DNA from 4 places in the Blautia sp. OM07-19 genome. Region 4 is predicted to be linked to each of the others. Evidence: riboswitches for the same ligand, from Rfam matches in the RefSeq annotation. Region 4 holds a riboswitch; each other region holds the start of a gene.

Region 1 (7,380 bases), on a different contig from region 4:
GCGATAGTCTGAACGTGGTGCCTGCTTGTAAAAACAGATACCACGTTTGTCTATTCTTTATTTGGGTTCTTTTCCAGCAGCAAATACCATCATCATCTCGTTAGTAAGACTGCTGTTGTTGTCCTGACCGATAATTTGATCACGCTCAAACCACTGTGCTATGGAAAGCTCTTCGTGATCCACCGTGAGAGTATCCTCTCCGTCTACATCACAGAAAAATCCGAAAAGTAAAGTGCCGGAGAAGGACCATGGCTGGCTCTTGTAATAACGAAGATTTTTGACTTTAAGGCCGACCTCTTCCATGACCTCACGCTGGACGGTCTCTTCAATGGTTTCCCCAATTTCTGCAAATCCGGCGATCAGAGCATATTGTTTAAAACTCCGGCCTTCATATTTGGAACAAATGATCTTGTCACCGTTTGTGATGCCGACGATGACAGCCGGCATAAGTACCGGGTATTCCCGACGGCCGCAGGAAGGGCAGTACATCATACGCTCTTTTGTGTCATGCTTCATTGGTTTTCCACAGCATCCGCAGAAACGCCGATTTTTGTACCAGAACCAGAGCTGATATCCAGTGACTGTGGCGAAAGCAAGATACTGTGGCTGGACATAACGAAGCTCTCTTGTTTCATGGAATTCATAGCCCGGCAGCAGGGATGTATCAAGTCCCGGGATCAGATAAAAACGTTCCTGATCAATGGAAAAAAGATAGATATAATTTTCGTACAGATCGCTTACATTTCCTTCCAGTTCGCGAAAACGTGGAAGAGAGATGGAAACGTCATCTTCTTTTTTATGGAAGAAACACTTTCCATTTTCGTAAGCGAGAATGATGCTGTTGCCATCCGGTGTGACTGGTTTATATTCATTGTGATAAGTATGCGGTGCGATATCCTGAATCATAAAAAATCCTCCTTTTGGTGATAACTACGTAGTGGTCATGCAGGACCGGAAAATATAATTCAGTATAGGACACACGCAGAAAAAATGCAACACAGAGAAAAAACGGGTGTGAAAAGAGATTATAACTTTTTACTTATGAATTTGTGAAAAAAGTATCAGATACTATTGACAATGACCAAAGGGTATGCTATTATAATGTCAGTATAATTCCATATTGAACATATGAAGTGCTGGCTGTGTCCGCGTAGCAGTCAGAAGAGGGAATCAGGTGAGAGTCCTGAGCGATCCGGTCACTGTAACAGAGGAGCGAACCTTCATTATCCCATTGTACATAGTATGAGAAGGGGAAGGCAAGCGATGATCCTGAAGTCAGGAAACCTGCTTTGTATGGCGAGGTTAAACTTCCGTGTAAAGTGTAACAACCAACTTAGGGATATCCGCAGTCCCAGAGTGTTGTCTGCTTATTGGAAGCAGGCATTTTTTTATGGAATTCGCCTGTTCGTATGAATTATACCTCATGCTTGTAATTGCGGTGGCCGCCGCAGAGCATGGTAACCCATTAAGGGTATGATTAAATGGCAGGCGATACTGCTTCGGATGCATTCGTTCCCTCCGCATATTTGAACGGATTCATTGTCTACCCCGGAGCAGCATCGCAAATCCTCTATAAGAATGTTTGAATGACAGCATGACATTGGTCATAGCTGCTTTTTTTATATTTTCTTATAGGATATAATAGGATGAAAAGGGGATGGAGGTGAATATTATGGAGAAACCGTATTGGGAAGGGAAACATTATTCCTATTTCAGCAATAAGGAGTGTGAATATTTTCCATGCCATAAAGGGGCAGACCCGGAGAACTTTAATTGTCTGTTTTGTTATTGCCCGTTGTATGCACTGGGTGATAAATGTGGCGGGAATTTTAAGTTTACGGATAAGGGATTTAAGGACTGCACGGATTGTCAGCTGCCGCATAAGAGGAAGAATTATGGGTATGTGACTGGGAAGTATGCGGAGTTGGTGGAGTTGATGAAGAAGATGGGGTAGATGAGGAATGGGGACGCCTACGGAGAAACACCTCCTGTACGGATGACATTCGCTCACCGGGGTGTGGTCCCTGAACGCCGCCCGTAGGGCGGCAGATTAGGGACCGGTGTGTGGGAGACTCATTATCTCTCTTCTAATATCATTTTCAACCTTGGAATCTGATTATTCAAGATCAGTTCCTCCGGGAACATTTCTTCATGCACGAATTCGGCGGCGCAGGTGAAGTCTCCGATGTGTTCTGTGCCGTGGCTGTCGCTGGAGAGGACGATCGGGATGTTGTACTTGCGGCAGCAGCGCAGGATCTCGCGGTTGTTGGTTCGGGTGTCTCCTCGGTAGCCGTAGGGGGCGAGGGAGGCTTCGTTGATTTCAAAGATCACTCCGAATTCTTTTGCTGCGACTGCAAGTGTCTCATAATCTGCTGGAAAATGCGGATTATCGCAATGTCCGAGGATTTTGACGCAGGGATGCTTCATAGCGTTCAGGTAAGCACTTGTATTTTCTTTTACAGAACCACTCTTATAATTTTGCGCGTGCATGCTCGCAATCGCGTAATCCAGTTTGTCAAGAAGTTTATCACTTAAATCTACATGTCCATCAACATCAAGGATATTCAGTTCAACTCCAAACAATAATTCAATCTCAAAGCGTTTCTTGGGAGAATAAGAAAGACTTCTGAAATAAGAAGAAGTTCCCGCGGCAAGTGTGCCAGGTCCATGGTCTGTGATCCCGAGCAGTTTAAGCCCCTTCTTTGAAGCCGCTTTTGCCATATCAGAAACGGTACAGGTCGTTCCGTGCCCGCTTGCGATGGAATGTGTATGTACATCAGAAAGATACATGTTTGTTCCTCCTCCGATCGGAAAAAATCGTTACTGTCAGATCCAATTACAGTAACAGAAACTATACTGATCTCAGTATGGCAGTCTAAAATCCAAAAGTCAACTCAAAAATCAAATTCCAAATAAAAACCAACACAAAACAAACAAAAACCACAACAAAACCCGCACAAAAAACCGATAAATACTGTTGGATTTCGTTGACATGCAGGAGCGTGTAGAGTATAATGGTTCTATATGAATCGTGGCGTCATAGCGCCTTAAGAGGTGCCAGTGGCATGTCCGCTGATACATATGAGATATGGCGTTTGAGACACCATAAGAAAGGAGACGTGGAGATGTTTAATACCACAGATATTCCAAAGTCATCCAGAATTCCGAAACTGGTTGAGGCACTTTATGCCCACATGCCGGTTATCGAATCTGCAAGGGCGAAGCTTATCACAGAATCGTACAAGGCCACAGAGGGACAGCCTACGATCACCAGACGTGCAGAAGCTTTTGCCCACATTCTCCGTAATATCCCGATCATCATCCGTGACAACGAACTGATTGTTGGAAGCAGCACGATCGCACCGCGAGGATGTCAGACTTTCCCGGAATTTTCCTACCAGTGGCTGGAGGATGAACTGGATACGGTTGAAACGAGGAGCGCAGACCCGTTTTACATTGCTGAGGAGACCAAGCAGGAGTTAAGAGAAGTACATAAATACTGGAAGGGCAAAACCTCCAGCGAACTTGCAACCTCCTACATGGCGCCGGAAGCAATCAGAGCAATCGAACACAATATTTTTACACCAGGCAACTATTTTTACAACGGTGTCGGACATGTAACTGTTAAATATGAAGAAGTTCTTGCAATCGGTTACAAGGGAATCATCGACAAAGCACAGGCAGAACTCGACAGATGTCAGGTTGGAGACGGCAATTACGTCAAGAAATCACATTTTCTTAAGGCAGTCATCCTTTCCTGCCAGGCAGTCATCGAATACGCAGAGCGTTATGCAGAGCTTGCGTCCCAGATGGCAGCAGAGTGTACCGATCCTGTACGTAAACAGGAACTTCTGCAGATCTCACAGAACTGCAGCCGTGTTCCGGCAAATGGAGCAACAAGCTTCTATGAAGCATGCCAGTCCTTCTGGTTTGTACAGCAGCTCCTTCAGGTTGAATCCAGCGGACATTCCATTTCCCCTGGACGTTTTGACCAGTATATGTATCCTTATTATAAGGCAGATCTTGACAAGGGCATCATCACCAGAGAATCCGCACAGGAACTTCTTGACTGTATCTGGGTCAAACTGAATGACCTCAACAAAGTCCGTGATGCAGCTTCTGCAGAGGGATTTGCAGGATACAGCCTTTTCCAGAACCTGATCGTCGGTGGTCAGGACAAGGACGGAAATGATGTTACCAATGACCTTTCTGTTATGTGTATCCTTGCATCTATGCATGTACACCTGCCGATGCCTTCCCTTTCCATTCGTGTATGGAATGGCTCCCCGCACGAACTGCTGATCAAGGCAGCCGAGCTTACAAGAACAGGTATCGGACTTCCGGCCTACTATAATGATGAAGTTATCATCCCGGCACTTCTGAACAGAGGACTGACTCTTGCAGATGCCAGAGAATACAACATCATCGGATGTGTAGAACCGCAGAAAGCCGGCAAGACAGATGGATGGCATGACGCAGCATTCTTCAATATGTGCCGCCCGCTGGAACTCGTATTCTCCAATGGTATGGACAAGGGCGAGCTTGTTGGTATCCAGACAGGCGATGTCACCAAGATGACAACCTTCGAGGAATTTTATGACGCATACAAGAAACAGATGGAATACTGTATTTCCCTTCTTGTAAATGCAGATAATGCGATCGACGTTGCACACGCAGAACGTGTACCGCTTCCATTTGAATCCTGTATGGTAGATGACTGCATCAGCAGAGGACTTTCCGTTCAGGAAGGCGGCGCGATCTACAACTTCACAGGACCGCAGGGCTTCGGTATCGCAAATATGGCAGATTCCCTGTATGCGATCCGCAAACTTGTATACGAAGACAAGAAAGTTTCCATGGAAGAATACAAAGAAGCTCTTGCATGGAACTATGACAAAGGACTTGATGAGCAGTCAGTCAAAGATATCTCCGAGATGATCCTCAAGGGAATGCAGGACGGCGGCATGAATGTCACAGAAGACACAGCCAAAGCAGTCCTTACAACAGTCATGAGACTGAAACCTACAGAGGAGCAGCTTCGCAGATTCACAGAGATCCATCACATGATCGACGAAGTTCCGAAATACGGAAATGCGATCGACGATGTTGACTATTTTGCAAGAGACGTAGCTTATACATACACACGCCCGATGCAGAAATACCACAATCCACGTGGAGGACAGTATCAGGCAGGTCTTTATCCGGTATCAGCAAACGTACCGCTTGGTGGACAGACAGGTGCAACACCGGATGGCCGTTATGCACATACACCGGTTGCAGATGGCGTTTCTCCATCCGCAGGCAAGGATGTCAAGGGACCGACAGCGGCAGCAACTTCCGTTTCCAGACTGGATCACTTCATCGTATCCAACGGAACACTGTTCAACCAGAAATTCCATCCGTCAGCACTGGCAGGAAGGGAAGGACTGGAGAAGTTTGTTTCCCTGATCCAGACCTTCTTTGATCAGAAGGGAATGCATATGCAGTTCAACGTTGTTGACCGTGAGACTCTTCTCGACGCGCAGAAACATCCGGAGAAATATTCTCATCTGGTTGTACGTGTTGCAGGCTACAGTGCACTGTTTACAACACTTTCCCGTTCTCTTCAGGATGATATAATCAGAAGAACAGAGCAGGGCTTCTAAAAGGAAGATATTATGGATTATTTACAGACAAAAGGTCGTATTTTTGATATCCAGAGATATTCGATCCACGATGGCCCGGGGATCCGTACGATCGTCTTTCTGAAGGGCTGCGTGCTCCGCTGCCGCTGGTGCTGTAATCCGGAATCACAGGAATACAAGATCCAGACCATGAAAGTCCTCGGTGAGGACAAGGTGATCGGCAGAGATGTTACAGTAGAAGAGATGATCCAGGTGGTTGAACAGGATCGCCCGTACTACCGGCGTTCCGGCGGCGGCCTGACCCTCTCCGGAGGTGAGAGCCTCTGCCAGCCGGAGTTCGCGAGAGACCTTCTCAGAGCTGCCAAGGAGCGGGGAATCAACACCGCCCTGGAGAGCATGGCATGTGCACCGTTTGAGGTGATCGAGGAAATCCTTCCATATCTTGATCTGTATCTGATGGATATGAAGCATACCAATCCGGCAAAACATAAGGAATTCACTGGTCGCCCGAATGATCTGATGATGGAAAATGCCCGTAAGGTTGCACTTTCCGGCAAATGCAAGCTGATCATCCGAGTTCCGGTTATTCCGACGTTCAATGCGACGGTAGAGGAGATCCAGGGAATCGCATCCTTTGCGAATACCCTGCCCGGAGTAGAGCAGCTTCACCTGCTTCCGTATCACCGTCTCGGACAGGATAAGTACACCGGACTTGGCAGAGAATATCTGATGGATGGCATCCTTCCACCGACCGCAGAGGAGATGAATACCCTCAAGAGAGCGGCAGAGGCAGTAAGCTCCCTGCACGTTCAGATCGGCGGCTGAGGACAATAAAGTTATGTTGCGAAAAACAACAAAAACAACATTCAAGAAACAATAAAAACAACATAAAACAACGATAATTTCTTGACAATCCAGGTTATGAGGAGTAAAATCTTCTTAGAAATAAAACAAAACCCAAGCTATGCCCTGAGGGTTATCCTAATCGCCTCCAGGGTACGGCAAACCACACTGCTTTAGGAGGAAAATAAGCATGGTAAACGAATTTGAAATCAAAAAACAAATCTGTGACATCGGAAGACGTATCTACAACCGTAACATGGTTGCAGCAAACGACGGAAACATTTCCGTAAAACTGAACGACAACGAATTCCTCTGCACACCAACAGGTGTATCCAAAGGATTCATGACACCAGAGTTCATCTGTAAAGTAGATGCTCAGGGTAACGTAATCCAGGCTAACCCGGGATTCAAACCATCTTCTGAGATTAAAATGCACATGAGAGTATATCAGAAGAGACCAGACGTAGGATCTGTTGTACATGCTCATCCGATCTATGCAACATCCTTCGCTATCGCTGGTATCCCGCTTACACAGCCGATCATGCCAGAAGCTGTTATCGCTCTTGGATGCGTTCCGATCGCTGAGTACGGTACACCTTCCACAATGGAGATTCCGGACAACCTTGAGAAATATCTGCCATACTTCGACGCAGTTCTTCTTGAGAACCACGGAGCTCTTACATGGAGCACAGACCTGAACGCTGCATACATGAAGATGGAATCCGTAGAATTCTACGCACAGCTTCTGTATCAGAGCAAACTCCTTGGCGGACCGAAGGAATTCGACAAAGAAAACATCAAGAAACTGTATGAGATCCGTCGTAAATTCGGTATGCCTGGTAAACATCCTGCAAACCTCTGCCAGAACAAAGATGGCGTAAACTGCCACAACTGCGGTGGAGCATGCCACAAC
Region 2 (7,380 bases), on a different contig from region 4:
GTGTCATCTGTTACTTCTGCTGCATCATCAGCTGTTCCCAGAGAATCGATAGCATCTTTTGTATGTGCTACATACAGATCCTCAACTGCTGCGACTCTTCCAAGACCTTCGATCTGGCAGTCAACACTGTCAAATGCTCCGGATGCCTCGAACTGGCTCTTCCAGGAATCTTCATCATCACCAGCCATATCGTTGTTTGCATGGTCACCAGCTACAACCATAAGCGGACGAAGAACAACTTTCTTGAAGCCTGCATCTTTAACCTTAGCGATAACTTCTTCGCATGCGGTGTCTTCCGGCTCACCTTCAACAGTTCCGATGAAAGCGTTTGTGAATCCAAGGTCTCCCATCTGTGTCTGCATCTGATCGTATGTTACGTTTGCTGTATGAGAAGTACCATGTCCCATGAATACAAATGCTGTTCCGTCTTCTGCGGCTGCTTCCATGCTGTCATATCCTGCTACCTTGCAAGCTTCATCTGTGATAGCCTGTGCAACTGCTTTCTTGTCGTCGTTGATCACAGTAGCGTCATCACCAACTTCACCAAGCATTGGCTCTGCGATTGCTACAGATTCGAATTTGTCTTTGTAGTTGTCGATTACTTCTACCATCTCATCGTACTCAGCACCATGCATCAGATGTGTAGGCTGAACAACAAGGTTCTTAACTCCGTTTGCTACTGCACGGTCAAGAGCCTGATCCATGTTGTCGATTGCTTCATCATCTCTTGCCTCTACATGGTTGATGATGATCTGTGCTGTGAAAGCACGTCTTACGGACCAGTCCGGATAAGCTGCTGCCAGAGCATCTTCGATTCCTTTGATATCCTGTGCACGGCTGTCGTTGAAGGAAGTACCAAAGCTTACAACAAGAAGTTCGTTCTCACCGATCTCATCCTGGTTGCGTGGGTCATCCTTGGAAGCATCGCCTGTGTCACGTCCGAAATATTCCGGGCTTGCTTCTTCACCTTCTACCAGTTCTTTCTGTGCGTCTGTCAGAGCATCCCATGCTTCTTTGGCTGCCTTACAGTCCTCATCTGTTGTGTCGTTTCTTTCCTGAACGTAGATCTTGTCGATCAGTGCTGCAACGTTGTCTGCTGCTGCCTGGTCATCATCAGATGCCTCTGCTGTATCGTCTGCAGCTTCTGCGTCATCTGCTGCTGCCTCTGTTGCAGTGTCCTCTGTCTTGTCGCTCAGTAGTGCAACGTCATCTGCTGCTTCTGCGTCATCTGCGTCATCTGCGTCATCTGCTGCTGCCTCTGTTGCAGTGTCCTCTGCTGTGTTGTCAGAAGCCATAACTCCTGCTGTACCCATCATAGATACAGTTGTGATCGCTAACAGTATTGCAAGTGCTTTTACAGTTTTGTTTTTCATGTTTTTGTCCTCCTTTGACATTACAGTACGAAAACTGAACAGAATCCTGCACACAAAAAAAGCCCTCAAAAAAGGGGTAAGTGGTCTATCAAAAAACGGTACGACCAATTACTCGTGATCTGGAATCCATATTCCCGTACCAGACAACAGGCAGGTTTCCTGACTTGCCGCTCAACATATGGTTCTATCTTCCCAGTTTCCCAGTGATCATGCTTAATGCATACAGAACCGTACTCCGTGCTTACAGTGACGAGATCGTACAGGTTTCTCACCTGTTTCCCTTTTAACCTCATGAACAATGCCCTCGGCACCTGTTATCTTCTTTATTCAATTTTCTATACAGTATCATATTTTTTGACAAATTACAATACATTTGGGCTATTTTTAACAAAATATATCGGTCAGCCTGCTCATCTGTGCTGTTTTTGCTGCCGGATCTTCCGCTGCAAAGATCCCCGAGATCACGGCTGCACCGTTGACTCCGCTGCCCTCAAGCTGTGAGACATTTTCGCTGTTGATCCCGCCGATCGCCACGACCGGAATACTGACAGAGGCTGCGATCTTCTTCAGGTCTTCCATGGAAAGATATTTGGCATCTTTCTTTGTTGTGCTGCCAAAAACCGCCCCTGTTCCGATGTAATCTGCTCCGGCTTTTTCGGCTGCGATCGCCTGTTCAACAGTCTTGGCTGTCATCCCGAGGATTTTGTCCGGTCCTATCATAGCACGGATGTCTCTTTCCTTAATGTCTGACTGACCGACATGTACACCGTCCGCGTCCATTTCCAGCGCGATTTCCACACTGTCATTCACCACAAAGGGGATATTGTATCTGTGGCAGAGTTTCTGAAGTTCTATGGCTTCTTTTCTTGTCTCCTCTGCACCCAGTTCTTTTTCTCGGAGCTGAAGGAAGGTTGCCCCGTTCTGGATTACCTTTTCGCAGACAGAAAGAAGTGTTTCGTCTTCTTTCAGCCAGCTTCGGTCCGTAATGACATAAAGTTTCAGCGCTTTTGCTATCTGTTCTCTTGTAAATTTCATCTTTCTTATCCTTTCTTCCGAATTCCATCCAATACCCTGCAAAGCGGCAGCAGATACAGGAAAAACGCGAATAAAATACTGCTCTGCGGTGCACCGACTGCTGTAAGCGGAACCGCCCCCGCGATCGACCATGGGATCATTGGTGCAAGGATCACGACACTGTCCTCCAGGTCATTCGCAAACCGCTCTTTGTCTCGTTCTGTTCTGGCGCAGAGCTGCTGTGTCAGCATGATCGCAAGTGTCTGGTTGCAGGCGATCGCGCTGGCTGCTGCTGATGTGAGCAGGATCGCAAGAAACGGAAATGTTTTCTGTGCCAGAGACTCTACTGTTGTCTGGATCCCGTCGAGGATCCCTGTCTTCTCAAAAATCCCCGAATAGGATGAGGAAAGACACACGATCGCACCGACTCTCAGCATGGAAACGATCCCTCCTCCATCCAGCATGGAAGCAATCTCTGCATTTTCGCTGTGAAAGCCAAAGATAAGGATGTGCGGGAGTTCCATAAGCGGCATCCCCTGTATCCAAACGCATAAGACAAGTGCCACGGCAATGCTTGCAAGCATGGAAATTTTGACTCCGAGCTGCGCCACGGACAGGGTCAGAATCACCAGTGCCGGCAGAAATATCCACCAGACGATCCGAAATTCCTGATGAAAAACTCCGGTAAGATCCGGCAGTTCCTGTGTATGGGAAGTCCTCATTCCGACCATTGTATACAAGATGCAGACCAGTACAAAGGGAATCAGCGCACTGCGGACCATATTTCGGATGTTTCTATAAATGCTGGTCTCTGTCAGTTCTGACACAAGAAGGGCGCTGGTCGAGACCGGTGAACAGCGGTCACCAAAAAAGATTCCCGAAAGGATCGCGCCACCGCAGAGCCACGGAGATACCGAAAGGACAGATCCCATCGTCGCACAGACAACGCCTACTGTTGCCGCCGTCCCGAACGAAGTTCCGGTCAGCACCGAAACCAGCGAGTTCAAAAGAAATACCATCAGAAGAAAAACCGATGGTTTTATAAAATGGATCGTATAGCAGATGATCGCCGGGATCGTTCCTGCCTGTCTCCAGAGTGCGGTCAGCATTCCGATCAGCATAAAGGTGATCAGGATGTTTCTGACTTTCCAGATTCCCTCGCCCGCCATATGCAGGATCTCTTTTACCGAAAAGCCTTTTTTCTTTGCATAACAGCCAAAGATCACGAAGCCTGCCAGTAATGCATATATAATAGAAACATTACATACAATACACAGAATAAGGATGCCGCAAAACAGCCCTAATACTGCAAATTCCATGGCAGCCTCCTACATCTCAAAGGCTTTGCGGATGCTGTCGTAATGGAGGAATTTACCTTCTGCTGCAAATGCCTGGATCTGTTCCAGAGTTGCAAACATATGTCCGTCTGTCTCCTCTGTCTGCAGTGTCAGGTCTTTCTCGTCAGTGTCCATGACGAAACGGTAAACGTCTACAAAATAGTTGTCGCCCTCGCCCGGATTTTCTCTCTTATAAGTAAAAAGATAACCTCCTTCTGCGTTTCTCGCATCCAGACCAGTCTCTTCTTTTACTTCACGGAGCACTGCCTCATAGGAGTCCTCTCCTGCCTGTGCCGCGCCGCCGGAAACTTCCCACCAGCCCGGAGCCCAGGCTTTTGTCATAACTCGTTTAGTGATCAGGAATGTGCCGTCCGGTCTTGCAACAACGCCAAGCACGGTCAGATGATACTCCCCGTCTTTCAGACACCAGTCGTTTCTTTTCATTGTGCGGCCTGTCGGCTGTTTATTTTCATCATAGATATCCCAGTATTCCATTTATCTTTCTCTCCCTGTCTGTCTTTTTTGTCCCTGCCTCTACTGGCGGGGATTTTTTTCGGTTTTATTTTACCAGAGTAAAGTGTAAATGACAAGGAATTCAGATTTATAGCCTGGAAAAACATGGTTCAAAATCTGGCAGTTCTTCCTTTTTAATGCTCAGGCAGTTTATCGGCATCGGATTTAACCGGTTATTCATTTTCCGGGGCAAAACTCTATTATGAAGACATTTTGCCTTGGAATAACTTGTGAGATGCTATGTTTTATTAAGGAAAAATGGCGCCAGTTATAAGCCCAGCACCATTTCTCACTACATTCTAAGCCTGGTGTCAATGTGCCAGACACTTTTTATTTCATTCAACTTTTACACGAGGCTTTACATGGATTGTCGAAACTTGGGTTAAATGCGTAGAAATTCTTGGCATCCAGTTCTTCCTGAATGCTTCGGAGAGCTTCCCCAAACCGCTGGAAATGAACGATCTCCCTTGCACGCAGGAATTTAATCGGGTCGGCAATCTCCGGAATGTCACGTACTACGCGGAGAATGTTATCGTAAGTCGAGCGGGCTTTCTGTTCGGCAGCAAGGTTTTCGAACAGATCTGTGATCGGATCACCTTTACTCTGGAATTCGCACGCATTAAACGGAACACCGCCCGCCGCCTGCGGCCAGACACCAACTGTATGGTCAATATAGTACGGCCCGAAACCGCTCTTTTCAATCTCTTCCATTGAGAGGTCGCGTGTGAGCTGATGAACGATGGTAGAGACCATTTCGAGGTGTGCGAGTTCCTCCGTACCGATGTCATTTAAGACGGCGGCAGCCATACGGTTCGGCATCGTAAATCGCTGGGAAAGATAACGGAGAGATGCGCTGACCTCCCCGTCGGGACCGCCATATTGGCTTAGGATATACTGTGCGATCTTTGCATTCGGAGTCTTGATATTTACCGGATACTGCAATCTTTTTTCATAATTCCACATAGACTATCTGCACCCTCCTTCCTGCTCCCATGGGAATGGCTGTTCCATCCATTTCCAGGTGTTGCCGTCTGTCTCCAGTGCATCATCGACAGTGAGAGGTCCATAGCACTGGGCGTATTCTTTCATCAGTTTCCTGCGCTCGGCGGCGCATTCCTGATAAAATGCAAGTGCTTCCTGACAGCATGGATGCGTGTCGAGATAGAGAAGAATGTCGTTGACAGCAAAACTGACCTCATTGATCCGCTGAAGGAGTTTTTCTTTTGGGGTGCACTGATTCGGACACATCATCGTCTGCCACCTCGCTTTCCGCAAAATGGTTTGCACAGATCAGGGAAAACTGTTCCAACATTTAAAGCATAACCAAGATCATAAGTCGTCGAAAATTTCTGACAGGGTACATATGCCATCGCGATCTGCATTTCATCAATATGCGTATACATCTCAGGATCTCTGGACGATGCAGACGGCATGCGGCAGGATGGGCATGGTGCGGACGGTGTTCTCGAGTTTCGCGGTGATGGACGGCAGGAACATGGCTGGTTTCCCATCATTTCACGTGCCATACCGCAGGTTGCATTATATGGGCGGCCACAGGGCCGGGATGTCTGATAGATTTCCATAAACAAGACCTTTCAGAAGAGCTCTTTATATTTTATGTTCTGGCAACAGAAAAGTGCATCTTTTCAGTCCTTAACTCAAAACAGGGCATTTCCCATTCTGATATGAGGAAATGCCCTGTTGTAATTACCTTTACTCTTCAATAATATATGCATTTACGATCTCACCATAATATGCCACATGGGTATCTCTGTTGGAGCCGGTAAATGTGCTGTCTACATTCTGTGGATAGAATTTTCCCTGGTCTTCTTTGGTCATTGCGCTGATGTCCTGGGTCTGTTTGTAGACTACTCTGCATTCCAGAGTCAGCGGAAGTTCCTTGATTCCAGGTACGGAAATGGTTTCCGGTTCTTCGTAAGTAAGACCGAGTTCTTTGGCTTTGTCCACATCTCTTCCTGATTTGGAGCCGCAGAATGTAAGGATTTTCTTTGCGCTGTCGTCTACCGGGATGTTAACGGTGAATTCGCCGTTTTTCTCGATGAGGCTTCTGGTGAAGCGGCTTTCTCTGATGAAGGTTACGAATACAGGTTTCGCCCATTCGATACCAACCATTCCCCAGGAAATTGTCATGGAGTTTACTCTGTCATCTGCCTTGCCTGTTACCAGGACACCAGATTTCACTCCTTTGAGGATTTCTCCCATATGTTCATATACGTCTATTTTTTTCTTCATAATATGAATTCCTCCTGATCTGTCTTTGTTTTCTGCTATTAATCATAAAATAATGACCGCTTTTTGGCAAGCTTTTTGTTCTCTGTTGTTGTATAATAGAAATAATTATTCATACATAAGGAGATTTTATCATGTCATCTGCCAAAAGCAAAAACCTCACGGGATCTTATTCCTGTATCCAGGCTCTGTACTGGATGTATTTCGCTGCGATCATGAGTTTTTCCGGATTTTTCCTTTTGGGAGGGGGATTTTCCAATACTCAGATCGGCATCATCGCCGCTGTTGCCGGCATTATGTCTGCACTTTTGCAGCCTGTGCTCGCGGGTTACGCAGACCGCCCGGACAGCCCATCCCTCAAAAAGATCATCCAGATTCTCTATGTCATCCAGCTGCTTCTCGGAATCGGGCTGTTTTTTTCCAGAACGCTTATCCTGACCGGACTTCTCTACGGGATCAGCATCGCACTGCTGCAGCTTATGACTCCTTTCATCAACGCGCTCGGTATGGAGAGCATCAACCAGGGTCAGAAGCTGAACTTCGGACTTGCGCGTGGAATGGGCTCTGTCGCCTATGCAGTCATCTGCTATGTGCTCGGGATCATCACCGTCAAAGCCGGCGTGCTTTCCATCCCAGCTTCCGTGACGATCATCACCGTCCTGTCACTTGGCTGCCTGATCATCTTTCCTTTCGTCAAGACACAGAAATCTGCCCAGACATCATCCGACAGTAAAAGCCTGGCAAACCCTCTTCTGTTTTTCCGGAAATACAGACGTTTTTCACTGGTACTGATTGGCTGTATTTTTATCTACCTCAGTCATGTGCTCCTGAATAACTTCAATTTCCAGATCGCACAGGGTAAAGGCGGAGGAAGTGCAGAAATGGGTACTGCA
Region 3 (7,380 bases), on a different contig from region 4:
AGCAGCAGCAACCGGTGTAATGGTAAGTGTGCCATTTGTCTTGCTTACATTGAAGACACGCTCATACCAGGTACCATTTTTTACAGAATGGAAAGAGAAGATTACTTCTTTGTCAAGATAATCTGTAGTAGCTGCTCCACCCATAGCGTTTGCCTTCATATCGAAAGAAACTTTGCGGTCTGTGATGTCAGCCGTTGTTTCAGCTTTTGCTGCATCTTTGGCAAAACCGATAAATACTTTGTCAAAGCTGTCGCTGCCCATGGTCAGGTGAAGGATTTCCTTATAATTGTTAGAATTTGGTCCGCCGATGGTTTCAAGAGAAGCAGCGGCAACGTTGAACATCTTAACGCTGTTGTCAACGGTCAGATCTTTTGTATGATCGTAATCACCGGTAACTAAAGTAGCAGCGTCTTGATCGATCACAGCCTGGCGAGGATAGAAAGCTCTTTCCAGAGAGTTCTTGCCTTCTTCATATTTGGTAAGGTAGCTGTTGGAGATAGCTACGATCGGAAGGTATGTCTCGCCTTCTGCTACAGGGACAGTAAATTGCCATTTACCGTTAACTTCTTCACCGGCGATCCAGTTGTCTCTGTTATCACCATTTGCAACAGCTTCTTCATAAGTACCTTTGTACAGATAATGATAACCTGTTCCGTGAAGGGTAAGGATGAGATTGCCGTCTCTGAGAATAGCTTTTTCAACGTTAAACATTAATGTTTCGTTTGTAACAGTGAGAAGTCCTCTTTCAACCAGAGCGTTGACCGCATCGGTGATAGCGGTGGCCAGTTTGTCAACGTCATCCTGTGTTGCAGCTTTGTATGTACCGCTAAGTGCTTTCACGGCAGAAGTAACAGCATTGGCTGTTTCGTCTGTATAGATGGAGAGGTCTTCAGGAACAGTTGCCAGAGCAGCATCTACAGAAGAATAATCCAGGGCAGCCTGTTTGTTCATGCCGGAAGCATCAACATCGTTCTTGTCAGTATCTGCCATGGAGGTGGTGTCAAAAGTGATGGTCTGGACATTGCTCCATTTTGAGCCTTTGTTGACGTTTGTGGTCTTACTGAAGCTTGCATAAACAGTATCACTGAGGCTTGCAACAGGAATGGTATAATAGTAGGAAGAATCCGCAACATACCAGTCAATCTTGTGCTGAGTAGCAGCAGCTATGTCGTCTGCCGTTGTACCATTTACGAGAGCCATGTAGTTTCTGTTCTCGCTTGCCTGATGCATTTTTACGAGATAAGTGCCGTCGTCCTGCTTGGTAACGATAGCATCATCCATGGCATACATGCCGGAAGCAACACCTTCACTGTTGGTAACAGAAACTTTGATGGAATGAGTCTTGGCTTCTTCTACAGCTTTTTTGACCAGAGCATTGACCGCATCGGTGATGGCCTGTGCCATCTTGTCAACATCAGCCTGCTGTGCCATAGTATAATCTCTTTTAACTGCTGCAACGGCAGCTCTTACAGCATCAGCTGTTTCATCAGTGTAGATGGAGAGGTCTTCCGGAACAGTGGCCAGAGCTGCATCTACAGATGTGTAATCAGCAGGACCGTTTGTAGCCGGAAGTTTGTTGATATCGGATGCAACTGCATCTCTTTCTTCGGTTTCTGCCATGGAACTGACATCAAAGGTGATTGTCTGAACATTTCCCCAGGCTTTGCCTGCATTTACATTTTTGGTATAGCTGAAACTTGCATAGAGGGGATCTGTCAGACTGGCAACAGGAATGGTATACCAGTAGCCGTCGTCTCCACCAGCAACATACCAGTCAACCTCATGATTGGTTGCTTTGTTTTTATCATCTGTGAGAGCCATGTAGTTTCTGTTTACGCTTGTCTGGTGCATTCTTACCAGATAAGTGCCATCGTCCTGTCTGGTGACAACAGCACTGTCCATAGCGTACATGCCGGAAGCAACCCCTGAACTGTTGATAACAGAAACTTTGATAGAATGAGTTCTGGCTTCTGAGACATCCTGTTCAGATGTCTCACCAGATGTAAATACATCTGCTTCATCCGCACTGAAGGTAGATGTATCTGCTGTAAATTCATCAGTTGTCAGGTCAGAATCCTCTGTCGTAATGTCGGCCGCTAAAACAGAATCCTCTGTGGAAGTGGAAACTTCTTCTGAATCAGAAATTTCTTCTTCGGGTACTACGTCAATTTCTTCGACTGCTGCAAAATCCAGATCCTCCGCAAGAACTGAGACTGAAGCTGCCGGAGTAACTGCCAGTGATGCACTGAGAAACAATGCTGTCAGAATTTTACTTCTTTGTTTCATTTTCATAATCTCCTTATTATTGAATAAAATTGAGGCATCATGAAGGATGCCCTGTGCAACTGGAATGTCCCGCGAATTACATTCTGTTATTAATCATATCACTTCTTGTTAAAAATAACAAATGCTAACAAGAAAAAAACACTGCTTTTTCTGTGCATATTGGCACATTTTTGGCAGTACAAATCAGGCTCAGACTATTGCACTAGGATGCATATATTGCTATAATAAAGCAGAATATAGGAACTCCAGTGCTGTCACTGACAGATAATAGGGAATCAGGTGCGAATCCTGAACGATCCGGTCACTGTAAGCGTAAGAGAGGATTGCAGAAGCCATTGCATGTGAAGTTGTGTGAGAAGGCGTGATCTTAGAATACTCTGCAAGTCAGGAAACCTGCTGGAGAATCAGTGAAAAGCTTCCGAAGAAAGCAGAATTTCACAGAAACGAAACATCCGGTTATGCAAAGAAGGATGTTTTATTTGTGCGACTGAAGTCTACTCATCTGGATCGGAGAGTAGGCTTTATATTTTTGCAGTGTAAGAGGAAAAATCCTATATGAGATACTTACAGAAATGCGTTTTATAAGAGGAGAGAGGCATATGCATTCGAAAAAATTTCTCGCTGCATTCCTTGCATTGAGTATAACAGCTGCACCACAGGCATCGGTCATGGCATCAGCAGAAAATGCATCGGCGCAGGAAAGCAGTGAAGACTCATCAGGAGAATCTGATGAAAATACAGCTCAGGAAACAGAAGAAACTGATGCGGGCGAAACAGAGCAGAACACAGACGATGTATCATCAGGAGAAGAATTCCTTCAGATAACAGACAAAAAAGCGTATGCAGAGGATGATTCCATTCTGATCGAGATTGTCTCTGCCAATACAACTTATAACAGAGTATATATCGGAAACAGAACAGACGAAGACCGCACACCGGTAATTGAGGGCTCTCTGGATGAAGCGGGCAGATATCATTATCTGTTTTATATCGACCCGAAGTACCTTGGTGAAAAAGCGGCTTATGTCCCGGGAAATACAGAGGATGACAGCTGGTATACAGAGGAAGAACTGTATTTTATGCTTCCGTCTGAAGTATCAGAAACACCTGTACAGGAAACAACGGATACAGCAGAACCTTCTGAAACAGTACCGACAGCAGAAGAAAATACTTCTGCAGATAATTCCGGCGAAGGAATGATTTCAAAGAGCTCAGACAGTTCAGACAGCGATTCTGATTCTCTCTGGCAGATCGGAGCACTGGAAGAGACTGGTGCAGAGCAGACTACAGCAGCCGAGGACTATCGTATTGAAAGTCTGGAAAAAGACAATACGACAGAAGACAGTATTGCTGAGACAGAAGCAGATGCCGTTTCCATGGCAGATGGTACGTATAAAGCAGATGATTTCTCATTCAGCGGCGGTACAGGAAAAACAAAGATCACCTGTGAAGGGATTACTGTAAAAGACGGTCAGACCTATGCAACGATCAAATTCAGCAGCAGCAGTTTTACGAAACTGGTTGTGGACGGCAAAGAATATCAGCCTGCAAGTAACGAAGGCGGTTCTTACTTTGAGATTCCGGTGACTTTAAATACAGATATGACGATCACCGGAACGACGATCGCCATGACAGAGCCGCATGATATTGAATACGTTATCCATATCACAAAGAGCGGTGCAGACACACCGGATGCCACTCCGACAGTCACACCACAGCCGACAGCCACACCGAAGCCGACTTCTGCACCATCCAGTGATATTCCGAAGGATGGAACCTATACAGGCACGGTGACACATGTATCTGGTACGGCTACGATGTTCAAGATCAATGCATGTGAGATTACGGTCAAGAATGGTAAGGTTACTGCAAAAATCACATTGAGTGGAACAGGATACGACAGGCTGTTTCTTGGAACCAAAGAAGAGGCTTTGAAGGCGGCAGACAGCAAGCTGATTTCCTACAAAGTTGATGCAGAGGGTAAATATACCTATGAATTTGCATTGGAAGGTCTGAACAAAGATACGAAACTGGCTGCGCGCTCTCATCGTTACTATGAGGCTGGTGATAAGGATAAAATGTGGTATGACCATACGCTGAAATTCAACGTAGATACCAGCAATTCCGGAACTGGCGGAGATGGTTCCAAAGATGATAATTCGAACGGAAATAATTCAGGGAATAACTCTAATGGAAATAACAGTTCCAATGGAAGTAACTCCAATGGAAGCAGTTCCAGCGGCAGCAACAGTTCCAATGGAGGCAGCACCGGTGGAAGTGGTTCTAATGGAAGCAGTTCTGGCGGCAGTTCAACTGGTTCCGGCGGAAGCAGTGGATCCGGTGGAAGCAGCTCGAGTACAAATAACTACAAATCAAATACAGATGGCAAGACAAGCCAAGTAGATTCTTCTGCCGGCGGCTTAAAGGATGGGGAATATGGCTCTGATCAGTTCTCTTTCTCCTGGTCAGGTGGAACAGGTACGCATGGTCTTAATATTACCTGCGACAAGATCAGCGTCGAAGATGGACAGGCATGGGCGTATGTGACATTCAACAGTGGCAAATGGATCTATGTGAAAGCAAGTGGAAACCAGTATGATCCGGTAGATCAGGGGGACAAATACAGTACCTTCAAGATCCCGATCCAGCTGAATGCCAACAATAAAGTCGTAGGCTGTACAACAGCGATGTCCAAGCCGTACGAGATTGAATATACTCTGTATTTCGGCATGGATATCCCGGACAGCAGTTCCGGCAGTAAGAGTTCCGGTGGCAGCAGTGTGACTGCAAAGGCAGCAGGAAATTCCACAAAGCTTGCAGACGGTCAGGAAGCCGAGACAGATGCTGGCACCGTATACAAGGATGATGCGGCGCCAAAGATCACAGGTCTGGAATATATGAGCTCCCTGAAACTGGAACATTCCAAAATGTTCAAGATCCATTATTACAACAACGATATGACCGTGCTTGAGATCACTCTGAATGATGAGTTTGGCAAGGACAGTGTGGATCTTACACAGAATAACGCGGCACAGACTTCCGCAGACGGCACGAATGAAGAAAGTACAGCAAAGACTTCCAGTGCGGATGGAGAGGAGAACGCAGCGACAGAACAGGATTACGCAAAACTTTATAAGCAGGAAGTCATCCGCTACCTTCTTGTTCCTGAGGACAAAGCCGATCAGATTCCGGCAGGAATCGACAAATCCATTATTGTGATCCAGCTTCCGATGGACAAGACATATGTTGCTTCTGACGTGGCACTGGAAATGATCGATAAGATCGGTGCAGACAAAAATGTATCTGCGGTTTCTGCGACAGCAGACGACTGCAAGATCGCTGCAATCAAAGAATCCCTTGGAAAAGGCGATATCATTTCAGCAGGCACTTATGATAAAGCAGACCTGAAAGAACTTGTAAAAAATAAATGCAAACTGGCGATTGTACCGTCCGATATCCTGACAGCGAAAGCAGAGGATACAGGGGACGACAGTACGGAAGATACTGCTGATGCAGAACAGACGGATGATGCACAGAGCGATGAAAACCAGATCGCAGCGAAATATCCGGAAATGACTGCTTTTGCAGAAAAACTTGCAATCCTCAAGATCCCGATGATCCTGGATCGTTCCAAAGATGAGAAGGATGTCCTTGCAAAATATGAGTGGAGCAAAGTATATGGGGCTCTGTTCGGATGTGAGAAGGAAGCGTCCAAACTTTATGAAGCTGCTGTAAGCGGACATAGCGGAGATAACTCAGAAAGCTCAGACACATCGGAAAGTACAGATACAACAGAAAATACAGATACAGAACAGTAACACAGTAATCATGGGAGCGGGCGGTCTTCGGATCGCCCGTATATAAAAATCGGAGGATAAAATAAGAATATGAAAGAAAGAAGTACAGGAAAACTGTGGCTGCCGCTTATGGCAGCATGCCTTCTCATGATGGGGATTTTCAGCCTGTCCGTGAGCACAAAAGCAGCAGATAACGATTCCTCTGCACCGGAGATCCCCGGTCTGACTTTTCAGTCAGAAATGCAGAATGAGTTTGCAGAATGCTTCCATATATACTATTACAACGATGACTATACTCTGATCGATGTGCCGGACAGCGGCCAGTTCCTTCTGGTACCGGAAGGAAAGAGTGCCCCTGACGGACTGGATGAGGATATCGTGGTGCTTCAGAAGCCGCTGGATAATATTTACCTGGCAGCGACATCTGCAATGTCTCTTTTTTCTTCCCTGGACGCACTGGATGACATCAAGTTTTCTTCCCTCCAGGCATCTGGATGGTATGTTGATGCGGCAAAACAGGCAATGGAAAACGGCGACATCGTTTTTGCCGGCAAATACAGTGAGCCGGATTATGAACTTCTCGTAAATTCCGGATGTAATCTGGCAATTGAATCAACGATGATCCTTCACACCCCGAAGGTACAGGAGATGATCGAGCAGATGGGAATCCCTGTATTCACAGACCGTTCCAGTTACGAAAACCATCCGCTTGGACGTACCGAATGGATCAAAGTTTATGCAGAAATGGTTGATAAGAGAGATGAGGCGAAAGAATTCTTTGACGAACAGGCAAAGATCATCTCTGATCTGAAAGATTTCAAAAATACAGAAAAAACAGTCGCTTTCTTCTATATTAATACAGATGGCTCCGTAGTCGTAAGAAAACCATCCGACTATGTGCCGAAGATGATCGAGATCGCAGGCGGTCGTTACGTTCCGACACAGGTGGACTCTGAGGAAGAAACAAAGCGTTCTTCCGTGCCGATGACGATGGAAGAATTTTATACACAGGCGATCGATGCGGATTATCTGGTATACAATGGAACGATTGATGATCCGATTAACAGCGTGGATGACCTTCTGCAGAAGAGCGAACTTTTTGCAGACTTCAAGGCTGTCAAAGAAGGCAATGTATGGTGTGCCGGCAAATATCTCTACCAGGCAACCGACATTGTAGGAAATATGATCACAGACATTCATCTGATGCTCACCGGCGGAGATGCGAGCCAGATGACCTTTATGACAAAAATTGATTAAATACAGGAGAAAACATGATGAAAGCACAGACAGGTGAGGG
Region 4 (7,380 bases):
GGTGTCCTTGAGATAACCATAATATGCGTTGACCGGTTCATGATAAGGTCCGGTAACTGTGACATCGACACGTTCTCCATTCAGCCCTTCGATCAGGGCATCCGTAGTTCCCTCGCCGCCGTCAGCCAGTGGTTTGACGATCACTTCTGCATCTTTATGTGCGGCAAGAACGCCGGCTTTGACAGCCATGCCGGCTTCCATGGAAGTCATGCTTCCTTTAAATGAATCAACAGCAACTACAACTTTCATAACAAAACCCCCTGTTGGTAATGTGAATGTTTTTTTGAAAAAGCTGCTCAGGCAGTAAACGCAAATGTGTAAGGTGATTGGAGGAACTGAACAGCTTTGATGATGTTACTATAGCATGTGCGGGATGAAAAAGATATGTCTTTGATACTGAAAAATAAAGATAAATTTACGAAATATATATACTATATAACAAAATATTTGAAATGAAGCGGATAAAAGAATTGTAAAGTGCAGATCTGCATGATGAGTATAATGCGATAGTCTGAACGTGGTGCCTGCTTGTAAAAACAGATACCACGTTTGTCTATTCTTTATTTGGGTTCTTTTCCAGCAGCAAATACCATCATCATCTCGTTAGTAAGACTGCTGTTGTTGTCCTGACCGATAATTTGATCACGCTCAAACCACTGTGCTATGGAAAGCTCTTCGTGATCCACCGTGAGAGTATCCTCTCCGTCTACATCACAGAAAAATCCGAAAAGTAAAGTGCCGGAGAAGGACCATGGCTGGCTCTTGTAATAACGAAGATTTTTGACTTTAAGGCCGACCTCTTCCATGACCTCACGCTGGACGGTCTCTTCAATGGTTTCCCCAATTTCTGCAAATCCGGCGATCAGAGCATATTGTTTAAAACTCCGGCCTTCATATTTGGAACAAATGATCTTGTCACCGTTTGTGATGCCGACGATGACAGCCGGCATAAGTACCGGGTATTCCCGACGGCCGCAGGAAGGGCAGTACATCATACGCTCTTTTGTGTCATGCTTCATTGGTTTTCCACAGCATCCGCAGAAACGCCGATTTTTGTACCAGAACCAGAGCTGATATCCAGTGACTGTGGCGAAAGCAAGATACTGTGGCTGGACATAACGAAGCTCTCTTGTTTCATGGAATTCATAGCCCGGCAGCAGGGATGTATCAAGTCCCGGGATCAGATAAAAACGTTCCTGATCAATGGAAAAAAGATAGATATAATTTTCGTACAGATCGCTTACATTTCCTTCCAGTTCGCGAAAACGTGGAAGAGAGATGGAAACGTCATCTTCTTTTTTATGGAAGAAACACTTTCCATTTTCGTAAGCGAGAATGATGCTGTTGCCATCCGGTGTGACTGGTTTATATTCATTGTGATAAGTATGCGGTGCGATATCCTGAATCATAAAAAATCCTCCTTTTGGTGATAACTACGTAGTGGTCATGCAGGACCGGAAAATATAATTCAGTATAGGACACACGCAGAAAAAATGCAACACAGAGAAAAAACGGGTGTGAAAAGAGATTATAACTTTTTACTTATGAATTTGTGAAAAAAGTATCAGATACTATTGACAATGACCAAAGGGTATGCTATTATAATGTCAGTATAATTCCATATTGAACATATGAAGTGCTGGCTGTGTCCGCGTAGCAGTCAGAAGAGGGAATCAGGTGAGAGTCCTGAGCGATCCGGTCACTGTAACAGAGGAGCGAACCTTCATTATCCCATTGTACATAGTATGAGAAGGGGAAGGCAAGCGATGATCCTGAAGTCAGGAAACCTGCTTTGTATGGCGAGGTTAAACTTCCGTGTAAAGTGTAACAACCAACTTAGGGATATCCGCAGTCCCAGAGTGTTGTCTGCTTATTGGAAGCAGGCATTTTTTTATGGAATTCGCCTGTTCGTATGAATTATACCTCATGCTTGTAATTGCGGTGGCCGCCGCAGAGCATGGTAACCCATTAAGGGTATGATTAAATGGCAGGCGATACTGCTTCGGATGCATTCGTTCCCTCCGCATATTTGAACGGATTCATTGTCTACCCCGGAGCAGCATCGCAAATCCTCTATAAGAATGTTTGAATGACAGCATGACATTGGTCATAGCTGCTTTTTTTATATTTTCTTATAGGATATAATAGGATGAAAAGGGGATGGAGGTGAATATTATGGAGAAACCGTATTGGGAAGGGAAACATTATTCCTATTTCAGCAATAAGGAGTGTGAATATTTTCCATGCCATAAAGGGGCAGACCCGGAGAACTTTAATTGTCTGTTTTGTTATTGCCCGTTGTATGCACTGGGTGATAAATGTGGCGGGAATTTTAAGTTTACGGATAAGGGATTTAAGGACTGCACGGATTGTCAGCTGCCGCATAAGAGGAAGAATTATGGGTATGTGACTGGGAAGTATGCGGAGTTGGTGGAGTTGATGAAGAAGATGGGGTAGATGAGGAATGGGGACGCCTACGGAGAAACACCTCCTGTACGGATGACATTCGCTCACCGGGGTGTGGTCCCTGAACGCCGCCCGTAGGGCGGCAGATTAGGGACCGGTGTGTGGGAGACTCATTATCTCTCTTCTAATATCATTTTCAACCTTGGAATCTGATTATTCAAGATCAGTTCCTCCGGGAACATTTCTTCATGCACGAATTCGGCGGCGCAGGTGAAGTCTCCGATGTGTTCTGTGCCGTGGCTGTCGCTGGAGAGGACGATCGGGATGTTGTACTTGCGGCAGCAGCGCAGGATCTCGCGGTTGTTGGTTCGGGTGTCTCCTCGGTAGCCGTAGGGGGCGAGGGAGGCTTCGTTGATTTCAAAGATCACTCCGAATTCTTTTGCTGCGACTGCAAGTGTCTCATAATCTGCTGGAAAATGCGGATTATCGCAATGTCCGAGGATTTTGACGCAGGGATGCTTCATAGCGTTCAGGTAAGCACTTGTATTTTCTTTTACAGAACCACTCTTATAATTTTGCGCGTGCATGCTCGCAATCGCGTAATCCAGTTTGTCAAGAAGTTTATCACTTAAATCTACATGTCCATCAACATCAAGGATATTCAGTTCAACTCCAAACAATAATTCAATCTCAAAGCGTTTCTTGGGAGAATAAGAAAGACTTCTGAAATAAGAAGAAGTTCCCGCGGCAAGTGTGCCAGGTCCATGGTCTGTGATCCCGAGCAGTTTAAGCCCCTTCTTTGAAGCCGCTTTTGCCATATCAGAAACGGTACAGGTCGTTCCGTGCCCGCTTGCGATGGAATGTGTATGTACATCAGAAAGATACATGTTTGTTCCTCCTCCGATCGGAAAAAATCGTTACTGTCAGATCCAATTACAGTAACAGAAACTATACTGATCTCAGTATGGCAGTCTAAAATCCAAAAGTCAACTCAAAAATCAAATTCCAAATAAAAACCAACACAAAACAAACAAAAACCACAACAAAACCCGCACAAAAAACCGATAAATACTGTTGGATTTCGTTGACATGCAGGAGCGTGTAGAGTATAATGGTTCTATATGAATCGTGGCGTCATAGCGCCTTAAGAGGTGCCAGTGGCATGTCCGCTGATACATATGAGATATGGCGTTTGAGACACCATAAGAAAGGAGACGTGGAGATGTTTAATACCACAGATATTCCAAAGTCATCCAGAATTCCGAAACTGGTTGAGGCACTTTATGCCCACATGCCGGTTATCGAATCTGCAAGGGCGAAGCTTATCACAGAATCGTACAAGGCCACAGAGGGACAGCCTACGATCACCAGACGTGCAGAAGCTTTTGCCCACATTCTCCGTAATATCCCGATCATCATCCGTGACAACGAACTGATTGTTGGAAGCAGCACGATCGCACCGCGAGGATGTCAGACTTTCCCGGAATTTTCCTACCAGTGGCTGGAGGATGAACTGGATACGGTTGAAACGAGGAGCGCAGACCCGTTTTACATTGCTGAGGAGACCAAGCAGGAGTTAAGAGAAGTACATAAATACTGGAAGGGCAAAACCTCCAGCGAACTTGCAACCTCCTACATGGCGCCGGAAGCAATCAGAGCAATCGAACACAATATTTTTACACCAGGCAACTATTTTTACAACGGTGTCGGACATGTAACTGTTAAATATGAAGAAGTTCTTGCAATCGGTTACAAGGGAATCATCGACAAAGCACAGGCAGAACTCGACAGATGTCAGGTTGGAGACGGCAATTACGTCAAGAAATCACATTTTCTTAAGGCAGTCATCCTTTCCTGCCAGGCAGTCATCGAATACGCAGAGCGTTATGCAGAGCTTGCGTCCCAGATGGCAGCAGAGTGTACCGATCCTGTACGTAAACAGGAACTTCTGCAGATCTCACAGAACTGCAGCCGTGTTCCGGCAAATGGAGCAACAAGCTTCTATGAAGCATGCCAGTCCTTCTGGTTTGTACAGCAGCTCCTTCAGGTTGAATCCAGCGGACATTCCATTTCCCCTGGACGTTTTGACCAGTATATGTATCCTTATTATAAGGCAGATCTTGACAAGGGCATCATCACCAGAGAATCCGCACAGGAACTTCTTGACTGTATCTGGGTCAAACTGAATGACCTCAACAAAGTCCGTGATGCAGCTTCTGCAGAGGGATTTGCAGGATACAGCCTTTTCCAGAACCTGATCGTCGGTGGTCAGGACAAGGACGGAAATGATGTTACCAATGACCTTTCTGTTATGTGTATCCTTGCATCTATGCATGTACACCTGCCGATGCCTTCCCTTTCCATTCGTGTATGGAATGGCTCCCCGCACGAACTGCTGATCAAGGCAGCCGAGCTTACAAGAACAGGTATCGGACTTCCGGCCTACTATAATGATGAAGTTATCATCCCGGCACTTCTGAACAGAGGACTGACTCTTGCAGATGCCAGAGAATACAACATCATCGGATGTGTAGAACCGCAGAAAGCCGGCAAGACAGATGGATGGCATGACGCAGCATTCTTCAATATGTGCCGCCCGCTGGAACTCGTATTCTCCAATGGTATGGACAAGGGCGAGCTTGTTGGTATCCAGACAGGCGATGTCACCAAGATGACAACCTTCGAGGAATTTTATGACGCATACAAGAAACAGATGGAATACTGTATTTCCCTTCTTGTAAATGCAGATAATGCGATCGACGTTGCACACGCAGAACGTGTACCGCTTCCATTTGAATCCTGTATGGTAGATGACTGCATCAGCAGAGGACTTTCCGTTCAGGAAGGCGGCGCGATCTACAACTTCACAGGACCGCAGGGCTTCGGTATCGCAAATATGGCAGATTCCCTGTATGCGATCCGCAAACTTGTATACGAAGACAAGAAAGTTTCCATGGAAGAATACAAAGAAGCTCTTGCATGGAACTATGACAAAGGACTTGATGAGCAGTCAGTCAAAGATATCTCCGAGATGATCCTCAAGGGAATGCAGGACGGCGGCATGAATGTCACAGAAGACACAGCCAAAGCAGTCCTTACAACAGTCATGAGACTGAAACCTACAGAGGAGCAGCTTCGCAGATTCACAGAGATCCATCACATGATCGACGAAGTTCCGAAATACGGAAATGCGATCGACGATGTTGACTATTTTGCAAGAGACGTAGCTTATACATACACACGCCCGATGCAGAAATACCACAATCCACGTGGAGGACAGTATCAGGCAGGTCTTTATCCGGTATCAGCAAACGTACCGCTTGGTGGACAGACAGGTGCAACACCGGATGGCCGTTATGCACATACACCGGTTGCAGATGGCGTTTCTCCATCCGCAGGCAAGGATGTCAAGGGACCGACAGCGGCAGCAACTTCCGTTTCCAGACTGGATCACTTCATCGTATCCAACGGAACACTGTTCAACCAGAAATTCCATCCGTCAGCACTGGCAGGAAGGGAAGGACTGGAGAAGTTTGTTTCCCTGATCCAGACCTTCTTTGATCAGAAGGGAATGCATATGCAGTTCAACGTTGTTGACCGTGAGACTCTTCTCGACGCGCAGAAACATCCGGAGAAATATTCTCATCTGGTTGTACGTGTTGCAGGCTACAGTGCACTGTTTACAACACTTTCCCGTTCTCTTCAGGATGATATAATCAGAAGAACAGAGCAGGGCTTCTAAAAGGAAGATATTATGGATTATTTACAGACAAAAGGTCGTATTTTTGATATCCAGAGATATTCGATCCACGATGGCCCGGGGATCCGTACGATCGTCTTTCTGAAGGGCTGCGTGCTCCGCTGCCGCTGGTGCTGTAATCCGGAATCACAGGAATACAAGATCCAGACCATGAAAGTCCTCGGTGAGGACAAGGTGATCGGCAGAGATGTTACAGTAGAAGAGATGATCCAGGTGGTTGAACAGGATCGCCCGTACTACCGGCGTTCCGGCGGCGGCCTGACCCTCTCCGGAGGTGAGAGCCTCTGCCAGCCGGAGTTCGCGAGAGACCTTCTCAGAGCTGCCAAGGAGCGGGGAATCAACACCGCCCTGGAGAGCATGGCATGTGCACCGTTTGAGGTGATCGAGGAAATCCTTCCATATCTTGATCTGTATCTGATGGATATGAAGCATACCAATCCGGCAAAACATAAGGAATTCACTGGTCGCCCGAATGATCTGATGATGGAAAATGCCCGTAAGGTTGCACTTTCCGGCAAATGCAAGCTGATCATCCGAGTTCCGGTTATTCCGACGTTCAATGCGACGGTAGAGGAGATCCAGGGAATCGCATCCTTTGCGAATACCCTGCCCGGAGTAGAGCAGCTTCACCTGCTTCCGTATCACCGTCTCGGACAGGATAAGTACACCGGACTTGGCAGAGAATATCTGATGGATGGCATCCTTCCACCGACCGCAGAGGAGATGAATACCCTCAAGAGAGCGGCAGAGGCAGTAAGCTCCCTGCACGTTCAGATCGGCGGCTGAGGACAATAAAGTTATGTTGCGAAAAACAACAAAAACAACATTCAAGAAACAATAAAAACAACATAAAACAACGATAATTTCTTGACAATCCAGGTTATGAGGAGTAAAATCTTCTTAGAAATAAAACAAAACCCAAGCTATGCCCTGAGGGTTATCCTAATCGCCTCCAGGGTACGGCAAACCACACTGCTTTAGGAGGAAAATAAGCATGGTAAACGAATTTGAAATCAAAAAACAAATCTGTGACATCGGAAGACGTATCTACAACCGTAACATGGTTGCAGCAAACGACGGAAACATTTCCGTAAAACTGAACGACAACGAATTCCTCTGCACACCAACAGGTGTATCCAAAGGATTCATGACACCAGAGTTCATCTGTAAAGTAGATGCTCAGGGTAACGTAATCCAGGCTAACCCGGGATTCA

The links. A riboswitch is a leader RNA that binds a small molecule or an ion and turns the genes downstream of it on or off. The one in region 4 is predicted to bind cobalamin.
Region 1: another riboswitch for cobalamin. It lies ahead of DXC01_RS14035 (cysteine-rich small domain-containing protein); the one in region 4 lies ahead of DXC01_RS00170 (cysteine-rich small domain-containing protein).
Region 2: another riboswitch for cobalamin. It lies ahead of DXC01_RS11820 (sirohydrochlorin cobaltochelatase); the one in region 4 lies ahead of DXC01_RS00170 (cysteine-rich small domain-containing protein).
Region 3: another riboswitch for cobalamin. It lies ahead of DXC01_RS11835 (hypothetical protein); the one in region 4 lies ahead of DXC01_RS00170 (cysteine-rich small domain-containing protein).

The regions. Positions count from the first base shown of each region.
Region 1 is NZ_QULA01000022.1:41,730-49,109, forward strand. Features, by position in the region: gene nudC (NAD(+) diphosphatase) at 58-906, opposite strand; cobalamin riboswitch at 1,115-1,306, shown strand; gene DXC01_RS14035 (cysteine-rich small domain-containing protein) at 1,673-1,954, shown strand; gene DXC01_RS14040 (phosphatase) at 2,077-2,790, opposite strand; gene DXC01_RS14045 (glycyl radical protein) at 3,126-5,645, shown strand; gene DXC01_RS14050 (glycyl-radical enzyme activating protein) at 5,658-6,449, shown strand; gene DXC01_RS14055 (class II aldolase/adducin family protein) at 6,658-7,380, shown strand, end outside.
Region 2 is NZ_QULA01000016.1:24,690-32,069, reverse strand. Features, by position in the region: gene DXC01_RS11820 (sirohydrochlorin cobaltochelatase) at 1-1,373, opposite strand, end outside; cobalamin riboswitch at 1,506-1,703, opposite strand; gene thiE (thiamine phosphate synthase) at 1,758-2,408, opposite strand; gene DXC01_RS11810 (Na+/H+ antiporter NhaC family protein) at 2,414-3,706, opposite strand; gene DXC01_RS11805 (NUDIX hydrolase) at 3,716-4,219, opposite strand; gene DXC01_RS11800 (manganese catalase family protein) at 4,577-5,200, opposite strand; gene DXC01_RS11795 (spore coat protein CotJB) at 5,204-5,488, opposite strand; gene DXC01_RS20650 (spore coat associated protein CotJA) at 5,485-5,820, opposite strand; gene DXC01_RS11785 (flavin reductase family protein) at 5,951-6,490, opposite strand; gene DXC01_RS11780 (MFS transporter) at 6,622-7,380, shown strand, end outside.
Region 3 is NZ_QULA01000016.1:33,958-41,337, forward strand. Features, by position in the region: gene DXC01_RS11830 (Ig-like domain-containing protein) at 1-2,286, opposite strand, end outside; cobalamin riboswitch at 2,516-2,701, shown strand; gene DXC01_RS11835 (hypothetical protein) at 2,886-6,104, shown strand; gene DXC01_RS11840 (ABC transporter substrate-binding protein) at 6,174-7,340, shown strand; gene DXC01_RS11845 (FecCD family ABC transporter permease) at 7,355-7,380, shown strand, end outside.
Region 4 is NZ_QULA01000001.1:41,227-48,606, forward strand. Features, by position in the region: gene DXC01_RS00160 (glycerate kinase family protein) at 1-249, opposite strand, end outside; gene nudC (NAD(+) diphosphatase) at 561-1,409, opposite strand; cobalamin riboswitch at 1,618-1,809, shown strand; gene DXC01_RS00170 (cysteine-rich small domain-containing protein) at 2,176-2,457, shown strand; gene DXC01_RS00175 (phosphatase) at 2,580-3,293, opposite strand; gene DXC01_RS00180 (glycyl radical protein) at 3,629-6,148, shown strand; gene DXC01_RS00185 (glycyl-radical enzyme activating protein) at 6,161-6,952, shown strand; gene DXC01_RS00190 (class II aldolase/adducin family protein) at 7,161-7,380, shown strand, end outside.